Regions from separate parts of the Kitasatospora sp. NPDC004531 genome, predicted to be linked through region 2. Evidence: riboswitches for the same ligand, from Rfam matches in the RefSeq annotation. Region 2 holds a riboswitch; the other holds the start of a gene.

Region 1 (5,765 bases), on a different contig from region 2:
CGTTGGCGTGGTAGGGCAGGGCCTTGCGGCGGTGCAGGACGAGGTCGGTGTCGGCGTCGAAGGGGATCTCGTGGCGGCCGAGCAGGTTGATCCGCTTGTCGGCGCGGATCCGGTCGACGTCGAGGTCGGCCCGGTCGACGTCCACGGTGCGCGGGGAGTTGTTCTCCAGGCCGAGCAGGACGGCCTTGGGCGTGCCGTGGCCGTGGCCGGTGGCGCCGAGGGAGCCGTACAGCTCGGCGCGGAGCGAGGCGACCTGGTCGAGGAGTCCTTCGGTGGAGAGCCGGCGGGCGAACATCCGGGCGGCCCGCATCGGGCCGACGGTGTGCGAGGAGGACGGTCCGATGCCGATGGAGAAGAGGTCGAAGACGCTGATGGCCACGGGGTGACGTCCTTGTCTGGTCTCGTGGAGTGGTCCGCCCGGTGGGACGGTGGGCTGCGCATGGAACGGGGCACCGCGCGCACGTCTTCCAGTGTGCGCGGTGCCCCGGGGGTTCCGGGCGGCCGCCGGGTCGCGGCGGCCGTCGGGAGGGTTACAGCTCGGGGTACAGCGGGTGCTTGGCGGCGAGCGCGGTCACCCGGGCCTTGAGCGTCTCGGCCTTGGCGGCGTCGAAGCCCGGCTTGAGGGTCTCCGCGATGACGTCGGCGACCTCGGTGAAGTCCTCGGCGCCGAAGCCGCGGGTGGCCAGCGCCGGGGTGCCGATGCGCAGGCCGGAGGTGACCATCGGCGGGCGCGGGTCGTTCGGGACGGCGTTGCGGTTGACGGTGATGCCGACCTCGTGCAGGCGGTCCTCGGCGTCCTGGCCGTTGAGCTCGCTGTTGCGCAGGTCGACCAGCACCAGGTGGACGTCGGTGCCGCCGGAGAGGACGGAGACGCCGGAGGCGGTCACGTCGTCCTGGAGCAGGCGCTCGGCGAGGATCTTCGCGCCTTCCAGGGTGCGGCGCTGGCGGTCCTTGAACTCGTCGGTGGCCGCGACCTTGAAGGCCACCGCCTTGCCGGCGATGACGTGCTCCAGCGGGCCGCCCTGCTGGCCGGGGAAGACCGCGGAGTTGATCTTCTTGGCGAACTCGGCCTTGGACAGGATGACGCCGCCGCGCGGGCCGCCCAGGGTCTTGTGGGTGGTGGTGGTGACCACGTCCGCGTACGGCACCGGCGAGGGGTGCAGGCCGGCGGCGACCAGACCGGCGAAGTGCGCCATGTCGACCATCAGCAGGGCGCCGACCGAGTCCGCGATGCGGCGGAACTCGGCGAAGTCCAGCTGGCGCGGGTAGGCGGACCAGCCGGCGATGATCAGCTTGGGCTGGTGCTCCTTGGCGAGGCGCTCGACCTCGGCCATGTCGACCTGGCCGGTCTTCTCGTCCACGTGGTACGCGGCCACGTTGTAGAGCTTGCCGGAGAAGTTGATCTTCATGCCGTGGGTCAGGTGACCGCCGTGGGCCAGGTTCAGGCCCAGGATGGTGTCGCCCGGCTGGATCAGCGCGAACATCGCCGCGGCGTTCGCCTGCGCGCCGGAGTGCGGCTGCACGTTGGCGTGCTCGGCGCCGAACAGCTCCTTGACCCGGTCGATGGCGAGCTGCTCGACCACGTCGACGTGCTCGCAGCCGCCGTAGTAGCGGCGACCGGGGTAGCCCTCGGCGTACTTGTTGGTGAGCACCGAGCCCTGGGCCTCCATGACCGCCACCGGGGCGAAGTTCTCGGAGGCGATCATTTCCAGGGTGGTCTGCTGGCGGTGCAGCTCGGCGTCGACCGCGGCGGCGATCTCCGGGTCGAGCGCGTGGAGGGACTGGTTGAGAACCGTCATGAGGGGGTCTCCCGGTCAGGCGCCGGTGAAGGCGGTGTAGCCGTCGGCGTCGAGCAGCTCGTCGGTCGCCTCGACCCGGACCTTGAACAGCCAACCGCCCTCGAAGGGCTCCGAGTTGACCAGGGCCGGGTCGTCGATGACCTCCTGGTTGACCTCGGTGACCTCGCCGGTGGCGGGGGAGAAGAGGTCGCTGACCGACTTGGTGGACTCGAGCTCGCCACAGGTCTCACCGGCGGTGACGGTGTCACCCACCGCGGGGAGCTGGACGTAGACGATGTCGCCGAGGGCGTCGGCCGCGTGCGCGGTGATGCCGACCGTCGACACCCCGTCCACGGCGGCGGTCAGCCACTCGTGCTCCTTGGTGTACTGCAGGTGCGTGGGGTTGCTCATGACGTCATTCTCCAGGATCGCAAGAGGGGAGGGCACGGCCGTCCGCTGGGCGGACGTACCGGAAAGAGCTGCTCGGACAGCAGGTGAAGGGCCGACGGAGGGTCAGCGGGCGCGCTTGTAGAACGGCAGCGCGACGACCTGGACCGGCTCGGCCTTGCCGCGCACGTCCACCGCGACGGTGGTGCCCGGCTCGGCGTGCGCGGCGTCCACGTACGCGATGGCGATCGGCTTGCCCAGGGTCGGGGACGGCGAACCGGAGGTGATCCGGCCGATCACGGCGCCCTCGGCGTCCACCACCGCGTACTCGGCGCGCGGGACGCGGCGGCCCTCGGAGACCAGGCCGACCAGCTTGCGCGGGGGGTTGGCCTCGGCTGCGGCGGCGGCCTCCTCCAGCGCCTTGCGGCCGACGAAAGCGCCGTCGTTGGTGGTCTTGTCGAAGCGCACCACCCGGCCCAGGCCGGCGTCGAACGGGGTCAGCTCGGTGGACAGCTCGTGCCCGTACAGCGGCATGCCGGCCTCCAGGCGCAGCGTGTCGCGGCAGGACAGGCCGCACGGGACCAGGCCCTCGGCGGTGCCGGCCGCGGTCAGCTCGGTCCACAGGTGCTCGGCGTCGGCGGGGGCGCAGAAGATCTCGAAGCCGTCCTCGCCGGTGTAGCCGGTGCGGGCCAGCCAGACCTGGCGGCCGGCCACGGTGGCGGGCAGCAGCGCGTAGTACTTGAGGCCGGGCAGGTCGGCGTCGGTCAGCTTGGCCAGGATGCCGTTCGCCTCCGGGCCCTGGACGGCGAGCAGCGCGTAGGCGTCGCGGTCGTCGCGGACGACGGCGTCGAAGCCGGCGGCGCGCTCGGTCAGGGCGTCCAGCACCACCTGGGCGTTGGAGGCGTTGGCGACCACCAGGTACTCGTCCTCCGCGGTGCGGTAGACGATCAGGTCGTCCAGGATGCCGCCGTCCTCGCGGCAGATCATGGTGTAGCGGGCGCGCAGCACGCCGAGCGCGGAGATGAAGCCGACCAGCGCGTGGTCGAGCAGTTCGCCGGCCTGCGGGCCGGAGACGGTGATCTCGCCCATGTGCGACAGGTCGAACAGGCCGGCCTTGGTGCGGACGGCGAGGTGCTCCTCGCGCTCGCTGCCGTAGCGCAGCGGCATGTCCCAGCCCGCGAAGTCGGTCATGGTGGCGCCGAGCGAGCGGTGCAGCGCGTCGAGCGCGGTCAGGCGGAGGGACACGACAGGACTCCCGGGATCTGGAAACGGGCAGGCTGGGGCGAATCTCCCCGTCTGTCGTCGAACCTGAGAGCTTCACCGCATCCCGGACAGGATGGCGGTTTGCACCGTGGGTGGGCGCACGGCAGGGCCGTGTCCACTTTCCAGATCTGCCTCGCCCGGGCGGTAGGGGGGCCTGAGAGATTCCGGGGAGGACTTGCTCCTTCGGCGCCGGTCGCGACCGGGTGACGGTCGTTCCGGCTCTCCCGCGCGGGTTCGAGCGGCCGGTATGAAGTTTGGGCGGGCCCATCATGGCACGCCGGGAGCCGCTGGTGGGAGTGGGGACGGGTCACAGTTCGGCCCGGGCGTCCGCCCGCGCCGCTAACCTGATCGCAACCGTGAGTGTGGAGGGGCGAGATGGGGTTCCCGCTGGGTCAGGTTCCGGAGAGCGGGAGCTGGCCGGCCAACGAGCTGGAGCAGGTGCTGGTGGCTGCGCTGGGCGATCCGGGGGCGACGCCCCGGGTGATCGAGGTGCTGGCGCGCAGTCAGGTGTGGATCCCGCTGCCGTCCGGCGCCGATCCACAGTCCGGCGAGCTCGACCTGCCGACGCTGGAGCTGGCGGGCGCGCCCTACGTGCCGGTGTACAGCTCGCAGGAGGTGTACCTGCAGCACGCGCCCGGCATCCCGTTCGCGATCGCCCCGATGTGGGAGTTCGCCCGGGGCCTGCCGCTGGGCGTCGGCGTCGCGGTCAACCCGGAGGCGCAGGTGGGCATCCCGGTGCCGCCGGAGGGCGTCGGGGAGCTGCGGCGCGGGCCGCGCGGCGAGCAGTGGGAGGCGCAGGGCGTCACCGAGGGTGCCCGGGTGGCGCTCAAGGAGCCCGAGCCGCACCAGGAGCCGTACGCCTTCCTGGCCGCCGCCACCGGTGAACTCGCGGCGCTGCCGGGTGTGTTGACGGCCCGTCGGGCGCTGGCCCGGGTGGAGGGCGAGTCGACGCTGCTGTACATCGGCGTCCAGCTGGACCCGGCGGCGCCCGCCGACCCCGGCGACGTCAACCTGGCGCTCGGCCGGGCGCTCGGAACCGCGCCGCCGAGCTGGGGCGTCCACCTGGTGCTGCTCGACCTGGTCGCGGACCCGGTGGTGGACTGGCTGCTGGGGCGGGTACAGCCCTTCTGGACGCGGCCGTGAATCCGCGGGGATCCGGTACGGCGGCATGACGGCTGTCGGGCGCGCCCCATAGGGTTGCCCCGGCCCACCGGAGCGCGGTGGACGGCGGACGAGGGAAGTCGAGAAAGAGGGCGGCGACGTGACGGGAGCAGCCGGCGACCCGGGCGCGATCGAGCGCGCCCTCGCAACGGTCGCACCGGAGCGCTGGGAGGCGTACGAGGGGTTGCTGCGCGCCCTCGCGGGCGGGCAGGTCTGGATGCTGCTGTGGCACGGCAGCCCGGGCAGCCCGGACGCCCAGTACGGGAACATGGACGTCGGCGGGCACGGCTACGCGCCCTGCGTGACCTCCCCGGGGCAGCTGGCCTCCAGCGGCTGGACGCGCGGCCACGAGGTGGTGTCCGGGCCGGAGATCGCCGGTTCGCTCTACCGCTCGCGCTGGGGCCTGTGGCTGGATCCGCACCGCCCGGGCGGCGGCGTCGGCGTGCCCTGGGCCGATCTGCGCCGGATCGCCGTCGGCCTGGACCGGGTGCCGGCCGGGCCGCTGCGGATCTCCGAACCGGCCGTGCAGGCACCGCAGTTCTTCACCGTGCTGGACCAACAGGCCGCCGAGGTGCGCCCGTTGCGCGCGCTGTGGCGGGCCTGGGTCCAACCCGTGCTCGGCGAGCCCTACTTGGCGATCGGCCTGGACCTGTACGACGCCTCGCCGCCGGCCGTGGAGGCCGCCCGCGCGCTGGTCCAGCGGGCCGCCGCGCAGGCCCCCGAGGGGCCGGCCGTCTCCACCGTGCTGATGGCCGACGAGTTCGACCCGGTGGTGATGTGGCTGTGCGCGAACGCCCGCCCGTTCTTCGACCGGCAGGGCGCGCCCGGCCCCTACCCGACCGGTTTCGGTTACGCAGCGCAACCGCCGACCGGGCCCGCGCCGGGCTGGCCGCAGCCGCAGTGGCCCGGATATCCGGCCCGCTGACCGTTTCCTGACGAACCGCCACAAAGCCCCCGTACGCGCCTCCGTGGAGGCGGGCGGGGGTTTTTCGCCGTTCCCGGTTCTACGCGCGGCGCCAACCGTGCCACCTGGCGTTTCCCCGCCACTGGCGGGGTGTCGTCAATGTGCCCCTTGACGTCCGTGTGACCCCTGTGTGAAGAGCGATATGCCAGCGCAACGGTTGTGCATGCGAGCAGATCACAGTTAGGCATCCTTCGTCATGAGGGTCTTCCGTC
Region 2 (5,765 bases):
TCGTACCCGGTGACCTCGACCAGCTGCTGCTCCAGCTCGCGGATCAGGGTCAGGAACCCGGCGGCCTGGTCGACCGGCGCGAACGGGTGCAGCTGCCCGAACTCGGGCCAGGTGATCGGCTCCATCTCGGTGGTCGCGTTGAGCTTCATGGTGCAGGAGCCCAGCGGGATCATGCCGCGGTCGAGCGCGTAGTCGCGGTCCGAGAGGCGGCGCAGGTAGCGCAGCATCGCGGTCTCGGAGCGGTGGCTGTGGAACACCGGGTGGGTGAGGTACTCGTCCTCGCGCAGCGCAGCGGCCGGCAGCGCATCGGCGTCCTCGGCGATCTCCGCGGAGACCCCGAACGCGGCGAACACGGCCGCCAGGTGCTCACGGGTGGTCGTCTCGTCGCAGGAAACCGAAACCCGGTCGCCGTCCACCCGGTGCACGTTGACGCCGCCGGCCAGCGCGGCGGCGACGATCTCGTCGGCGCGGCCCGGCACCACGGCCGTCACGGTGTCGAAGAACGCCTCGTGGGCGAGCTCGACGCCGCCCGCGCGCAGGCCGGAGGCGAGCGCGGCGGCGTAGCGGTGGGTGCGGCGGGCGATGTCGGCGAGGCCGTCGGGGCCGTGGTAGACGGCGTACATGGAGGCCATCACGGCGAGCAGCACCTGCGCGGTGCAGATGTTGGAGGTGGCCTTCTCGCGGCGGATGTGCTGCTCGCGGGTCTGCAGGGCGAGGCGGTAGGCGCGGTTGCCGTCGGCGTCGACGGAGACGCCGACCAGGCGGCCGGGCAGGTTGCGGGCGTACTCGGCGCGCACGGCGAGGTAGCCGGCGTGCGGGCCGCCGAAGCCCATCGGGACGCCGAAGCGCTGCGAGGTGCCGCAGGCGATGTCGGCGCCGAGCTCGCCGGGCGAGCGCAGCAGGGTGAGGGCGAGCAGGTCGGCGGCGACGGCGACGATCGCGCCGAGCTGGTGGGCCTGCTCGATGACGGGCTTGATCTCGCGGACGGCGCCGGACGCGCCGGGGTACTGGAGCAGCACGCCGAACACGCCGCGCTCGGCGATCTCGGCCGGGATGCCGTTGGACAGGTCGGCGGTGACGACCTCGACGCCGGTCGGCTCGGCGCGGGTCTGGATCACGGCGAGGGTCTGCGGCAGGGTGTCGGCGTCGACCAGGAAGACGCCGCCCTTGACCTTGGTGACGCGCCGGGCGAGGGCCATCGCCTCGGCGGCCGCGGTGCCCTCGTCGAGCAGCGAGGAGCCGGAGGTGGCCAGGCCGGTCAGGTCGGAGACCATGGTCTGGAAGTTGAGCAGGGCTTCCAGGCGGCCCTGGGAGATCTCCGGCTGGTACGGGGTGTACGCGGTGTACCAGGCGGGGTTCTCGAGGACGTTGCGCAGGATGACCGGCGGGGTGAAGGTGCCGTAGTAGCCGAGGCCGATCATCGAGGTGAGGACCTGGTTGCGGCCGGCCAGCTCGCGCAGTTCGGCGAGCACCTGGGCCTCGCTGCGGCCGGCGGGCAGGCCGAGCGCGGTGAGGCTGCGGATGGCGTCCGGCACAGCGGCGTCGGACAGTTCGTCCAGCGTGCTGTAGCCGACCTGGGCCAGCATCTTCTGCTGGGCGTCGCTGTCGGGGCCGATGTGGCGGTGCTCGAAGGGGCTGGCCTGCTCAAGCGCGGTGAGCGTCGGCTGGGCGTTCATGGGGGTCGGGCCTCCTGGTCGCGGACCGGCGGTGGTACGCACGCCGGCCGGCCGCTGTGGGAGCGTCGGGGCGCACGAACCCGTCAGCCTCCCCCTCTGTCATCGGTACCTGAGAGCTTCGCGCGCCCGGGGTGGTGCCCCGGTCGGCTTGCACCGTCGGCGAGGGCAGCGTCCGAGGGCTTCGGTGCCGACGGTCCTGCCCTGCTTTCCAGAGTGACCTGGCCCTCTCGGTACGGATGCCTGAGAGATTCCGGGGAGGGGTTGCTCCTTCGGCGTCCCGCAACCCGCTTGATCAGCGGTCCGGGACTCTCCCGAGCGGGCTCGGCGGTCGCCGCCCAGGGTACCAGCGCCGGGCTTGACGATCACCGGTACGGCGGTGTGATCCGCCCCGGACGGAGGCATTCGGAATGACACCGTCCGTTACGTGCCTTTTGGTGTGGAATAGCGGCCCGGCACGCTCCTCCGACCGCTCCCCGGACGGGTCCTGCAGGAGCAGCAGCTGGAGGACAGGGTGCAGACCGAAATCGATCCGCGCGACCTGATCGGACACAAGGCGGTCGACCGGAACGGTGACAAGATCGGCACGGTCGACGAGGTCTACCTGGACGACGCCACCGGGGAACCGGAGTGGGCGGCCGTCCGGACGGGCATCTTCGGCCGGGACGCCTTCGTCCCGCTGACCACCAGCGAGTTCTCCGGCGACGAGCTGCACGTCCCGTACGACAAGTCGCTGATCAAGGAGTCCCCGGACTTCGGGGTGGGCCAGCACCTGTCCCCGGAGCAGGAGTTGGAGCTGTACCGGTACTACGGGCTGGACACGGCGGGCGCCGACCGGCCGCTCCGGTTCGCCCCCGCGCCGCCGCCCGCCCCGGCCGCCAAGGAGTACTCGGAGAAGGTCGCCGACCGCGACTTCGGCGACCTCGCCTCCTCCCCCGAACCCGCCCCGGCCCCCGCGCCCGCTCCGGCGCCGGTGCAGGGCCCGGCTCCCGCGCCGGCCGGCTTCACGCCCCCGAGGCCGATCCCCGAGCGGCCCGCCGCCCGTCCCGCCGAGCCGGCCGGGCGGGCGGACCGGCACAAGCCCGCCGCCCCGGTCGAGCTCACCTGCCGCGAGGAGCGCCTGGACATCAGCACCGAGTGGCACACCGTCGGCACCACCCGGCTGCGCAAGTACGTGACCACCGAGGCCGTGGAGCGCCGGGTCCCGCTGGTGCGCGAGCGGGTGCGGGTGGAGCGCATCCCGATCTCGGACGCCGAGCGGGCCTCGCTGAGCGACCAGGAGATCGCCGAGGCCGTCGAGGAGGTCACGCTGCGCGAGGAGCGCCCGGTGGTCCGCAAGTACCTGGCCCCGGTGGAGCGGGTGCGGCTGGTGGTGGAGCGGTACACCGAGGAGCAGGTGATCCGCGAGGAGCTGCGCCGCGAGCAGGTGGAGGTGCACGGCGCGACGAGCGACACCGACCAGGAGACGCAGCGGCGGTCGTGGAACGCGCAGCCGCAGTCCCCGGCGGCGTCTCCGGTCTGACGCAACGCCAACTTCCGGCCCCGGTCCGCCTCGGCGGGCCGGGGCCTTCGCCTTTGCCAAAGTTTAACCATTAGATATTTGACAGCCTGAAGCATCTCCCCCCATCGTTACTTCAGTTCATGCACTATCGCCATATGAAGCAACCCGGAGGATTCCCGTGAGTGAGGCACCACAGCCCACCGCCACGGCCGACAAGCCCACCAGCGCCCGGGTCCTGCCCGCGCTGATCCTCGCCATGCTGGCCTTCAGCGTGGTGCAGACCGCAGTCGTCCCGATCCTTCCGAGCCTGGCCGTGAAGCTGAACGTCTCGGGCTCCGACATCACCTGGCTGATGACCGCCAACCTGCTCTCCGCGGCGGTCCTCACCCCGCTGCTGGGCCGCTTCGGCGACCTGCGCGGCCGCAAGCCGATGCTGCTGGTCTCGCTGGCCGGCCTGGTGCTCGGCTCCGGCCTCGCGGTCTGCACCCACTCCTTCGGCCTGCTGGTCGTCGCCCGGGTCCTGCAGGGCGCGGGCGGCGGCGTGCTGCCGCTGGCGATCAGCATCGTGCGCGACGAACTGCCCAGGCAGAAGGTCACCGCCGGCGTCGCCGCGATCTCCGCCTCGATGGGCGTCGGCTCCGGCCTCGGCCTGGTCGCCACCGGCCTGCTGCTGGAGCAGTGGGACTACAAGTCGATCTTCTGGATGGGCCTGGCCATCGGCCTGGTCGCCGTCCTGCTGGTGGCCCTCCTGGTGCCCAGCGACCCGGTCGTCGACAAGAACGGCGGCGCCGACCCGCTCGGCGCGCTCACCCTGGCCGGCTGGCTCTCCGCCCTGCTGATCGCCGTCAGCCGCGGCAACGACTGGGGCTGGACCTCCAACCGCACCCTCGGCCTGTTCGCCGTCGCCGCCGTCGTCGCCCTGATCTGGCTGCTCGTCGAGTCCAAGGTCTCGCACCCGCTGGTCGACCTCAAGATGATGGCCCGCCCGGCCGTCGCCTTCACCAACATCTCCGGCCTGCTGATCGGCTTCGGCATGTACGGCTCGTTCCTGGTGATCAGCAACTTCGCGCAGACCCCGGAGAAGTACACCCACTACGGCTTCACCGCCACCGTCCTGCACGCCGGCATCATGCTGCTGCCGTCCGCGGTCGGCTCCATGGTCGCCGCCCCGCTCGGCGCCCTCCTGATCGCCCGCCGCGGCCCCCGCCTCCCGCTGGTCGTCGGCGGACTGCTCGGCGCCGTCTCGATGGCCTACCTGGCGCTGCGCCACGACGCCGAGTTCGACATCTACTTCTCCTCCGCCGTCTTCGGCCTCGGCGTCGGCCTGGCCTACGCCGCCATGCCCGCCTACATCAACGGCGCCGTCCCCGCCGAGCAGTCCGGCATCGCCAACGGCATGAACGCCGTCCTGCGCACCGTCGGCGGCGCCGTCGGCACCGCGGTCATGAGCGCGATCCTCACCGGCGACACCCTCCCCGTGCACCTGCCGACCCTGAACGCCTACCAGAACGCCTTCTGGGTCGCCGGCGCCATGTGCCTGGTCGCCGCCGCCGTCCCCTTCGCCATCCGCGCCACCAAGGCCTCCACCCCCGCCCAGTCCCCCGCCCGGACCCTCACCAAGACCGACGCCTGACGGCGTCCCCCTCGCGTACTGGACACACGCGAGTCACCACGGACACCCCCCGCCACGGGCATCGGCGGGGGGTGTCCGCGCGTCCTGCCGCCCAGCCCACCACCACCGCCGCGAACTCGCCTCCCCCCGATCGCGCCCCGGCAGCCGCCCCACCCCTAGACCGCCGGAGGCCTGAGCGGGAGCGCCCCCGAAGCCGACAACGCCTCGTCGTCCACCGCGAACGTCCGCACCCGCCCCGGACGCTCCGAGTACGGCGTCTCGAACCGCACCGTCACCCGCCCCACGCCGCTCCCCTGCACCCACCCCGGCCCGTACTCCCGGTGCGTCACGTCCTGCCCCGGCCACCACCGCCGCGCCACCGGCTCGACCGCCTCCTCCTCGACCTCCTCCTCGGCGTCCTCCCCCTCCTCCCCGTCCACCTCCTGCTCCGCCTGCGCGAACAGGTCCTCCTGCGTGTAGTCCGCGAGCTGCGCGACCCCCACCCCCAGCAGCCGCACCCCGCCGGTGGTGTCCACCTGCCCGGCCAGCCGCCGCGCCGTCGCCGCGATCACCACCGGATCGTCCGTCGGCCCGCCCAGCGTCTCCGACCGCGTGAGCGTCGAGAAGTCGAACCGCCGCACCTTCAGCACCACCGTCCGCCCCGACCGCCCGGCCGCCCGCAGCCGCCGCACGCAGCGCGCCGACAGCTGGTCGATCTCCCGCAGGATGCGGTCCCGATCCGCCAGGTCGACCTCGAAGGTGTCCTCCACCGAGACCGACTTCGCGTCCCGGTCCGGCACCACCGGCCGCTCGTCCCACCCCAGCGCCATCTGGAACACGCCCGCCCCGTGCGCCTTCCCCAGCAGCGCCACCAGCTCCTCGAACCCGGCCTCCGCCAGGTCCGCCACGCTCGTCAACCCGGCCCGGCGCAGCGCCTGTTCGGTGGCCGGCCCGATGCCGGGCAGCGCGCGCACCGGCA

What was found. Region 2 has a riboswitch for glycine ahead of gcvP (aminomethyl-transferring glycine dehydrogenase). Riboswitches for the same ligand answer to the same signal wherever they lie in the genome.
Region 1: another riboswitch for glycine. It lies ahead of gcvT (glycine cleavage system aminomethyltransferase GcvT); the one in region 2 lies ahead of gcvP (aminomethyl-transferring glycine dehydrogenase).

What each region holds. Positions count from the first base shown of each region.
Region 1 covers NZ_JBSGDD010000143.1:1,342-7,106, forward strand. Annotated here, with positions in the region: gene ACWEMJ_RS32270 (L-serine ammonia-lyase) at 1-379, opposite strand, end outside; gene ACWEMJ_RS32275 (serine hydroxymethyltransferase) at 531-1,799, opposite strand; gene gcvH (glycine cleavage system protein GcvH) at 1,815-2,189, opposite strand; gene gcvT (glycine cleavage system aminomethyltransferase GcvT) at 2,292-3,410, opposite strand; glycine riboswitch at 3,561-3,665, opposite strand; gene ACWEMJ_RS32290 (enhanced serine sensitivity protein SseB) at 3,804-4,571, shown strand; gene ACWEMJ_RS32295 (enhanced serine sensitivity protein SseB C-terminal domain-containing protein) at 4,690-5,514, shown strand.
Region 2 covers NZ_JBSGDD010000024.1:65,491-71,255, forward strand. Annotated here, with positions in the region: gene gcvP (aminomethyl-transferring glycine dehydrogenase) at 1-1,676, opposite strand, end outside; glycine riboswitch at 1,766-1,893, opposite strand; glycine riboswitch at 1,895-2,000, opposite strand; gene ACWEMJ_RS13230 (PRC and DUF2382 domain-containing protein) at 2,188-3,195, shown strand; gene ACWEMJ_RS13235 (MFS transporter) at 3,353-4,807, shown strand; gene ACWEMJ_RS13240 (DNA polymerase IV) at 4,963-5,765, opposite strand, start outside.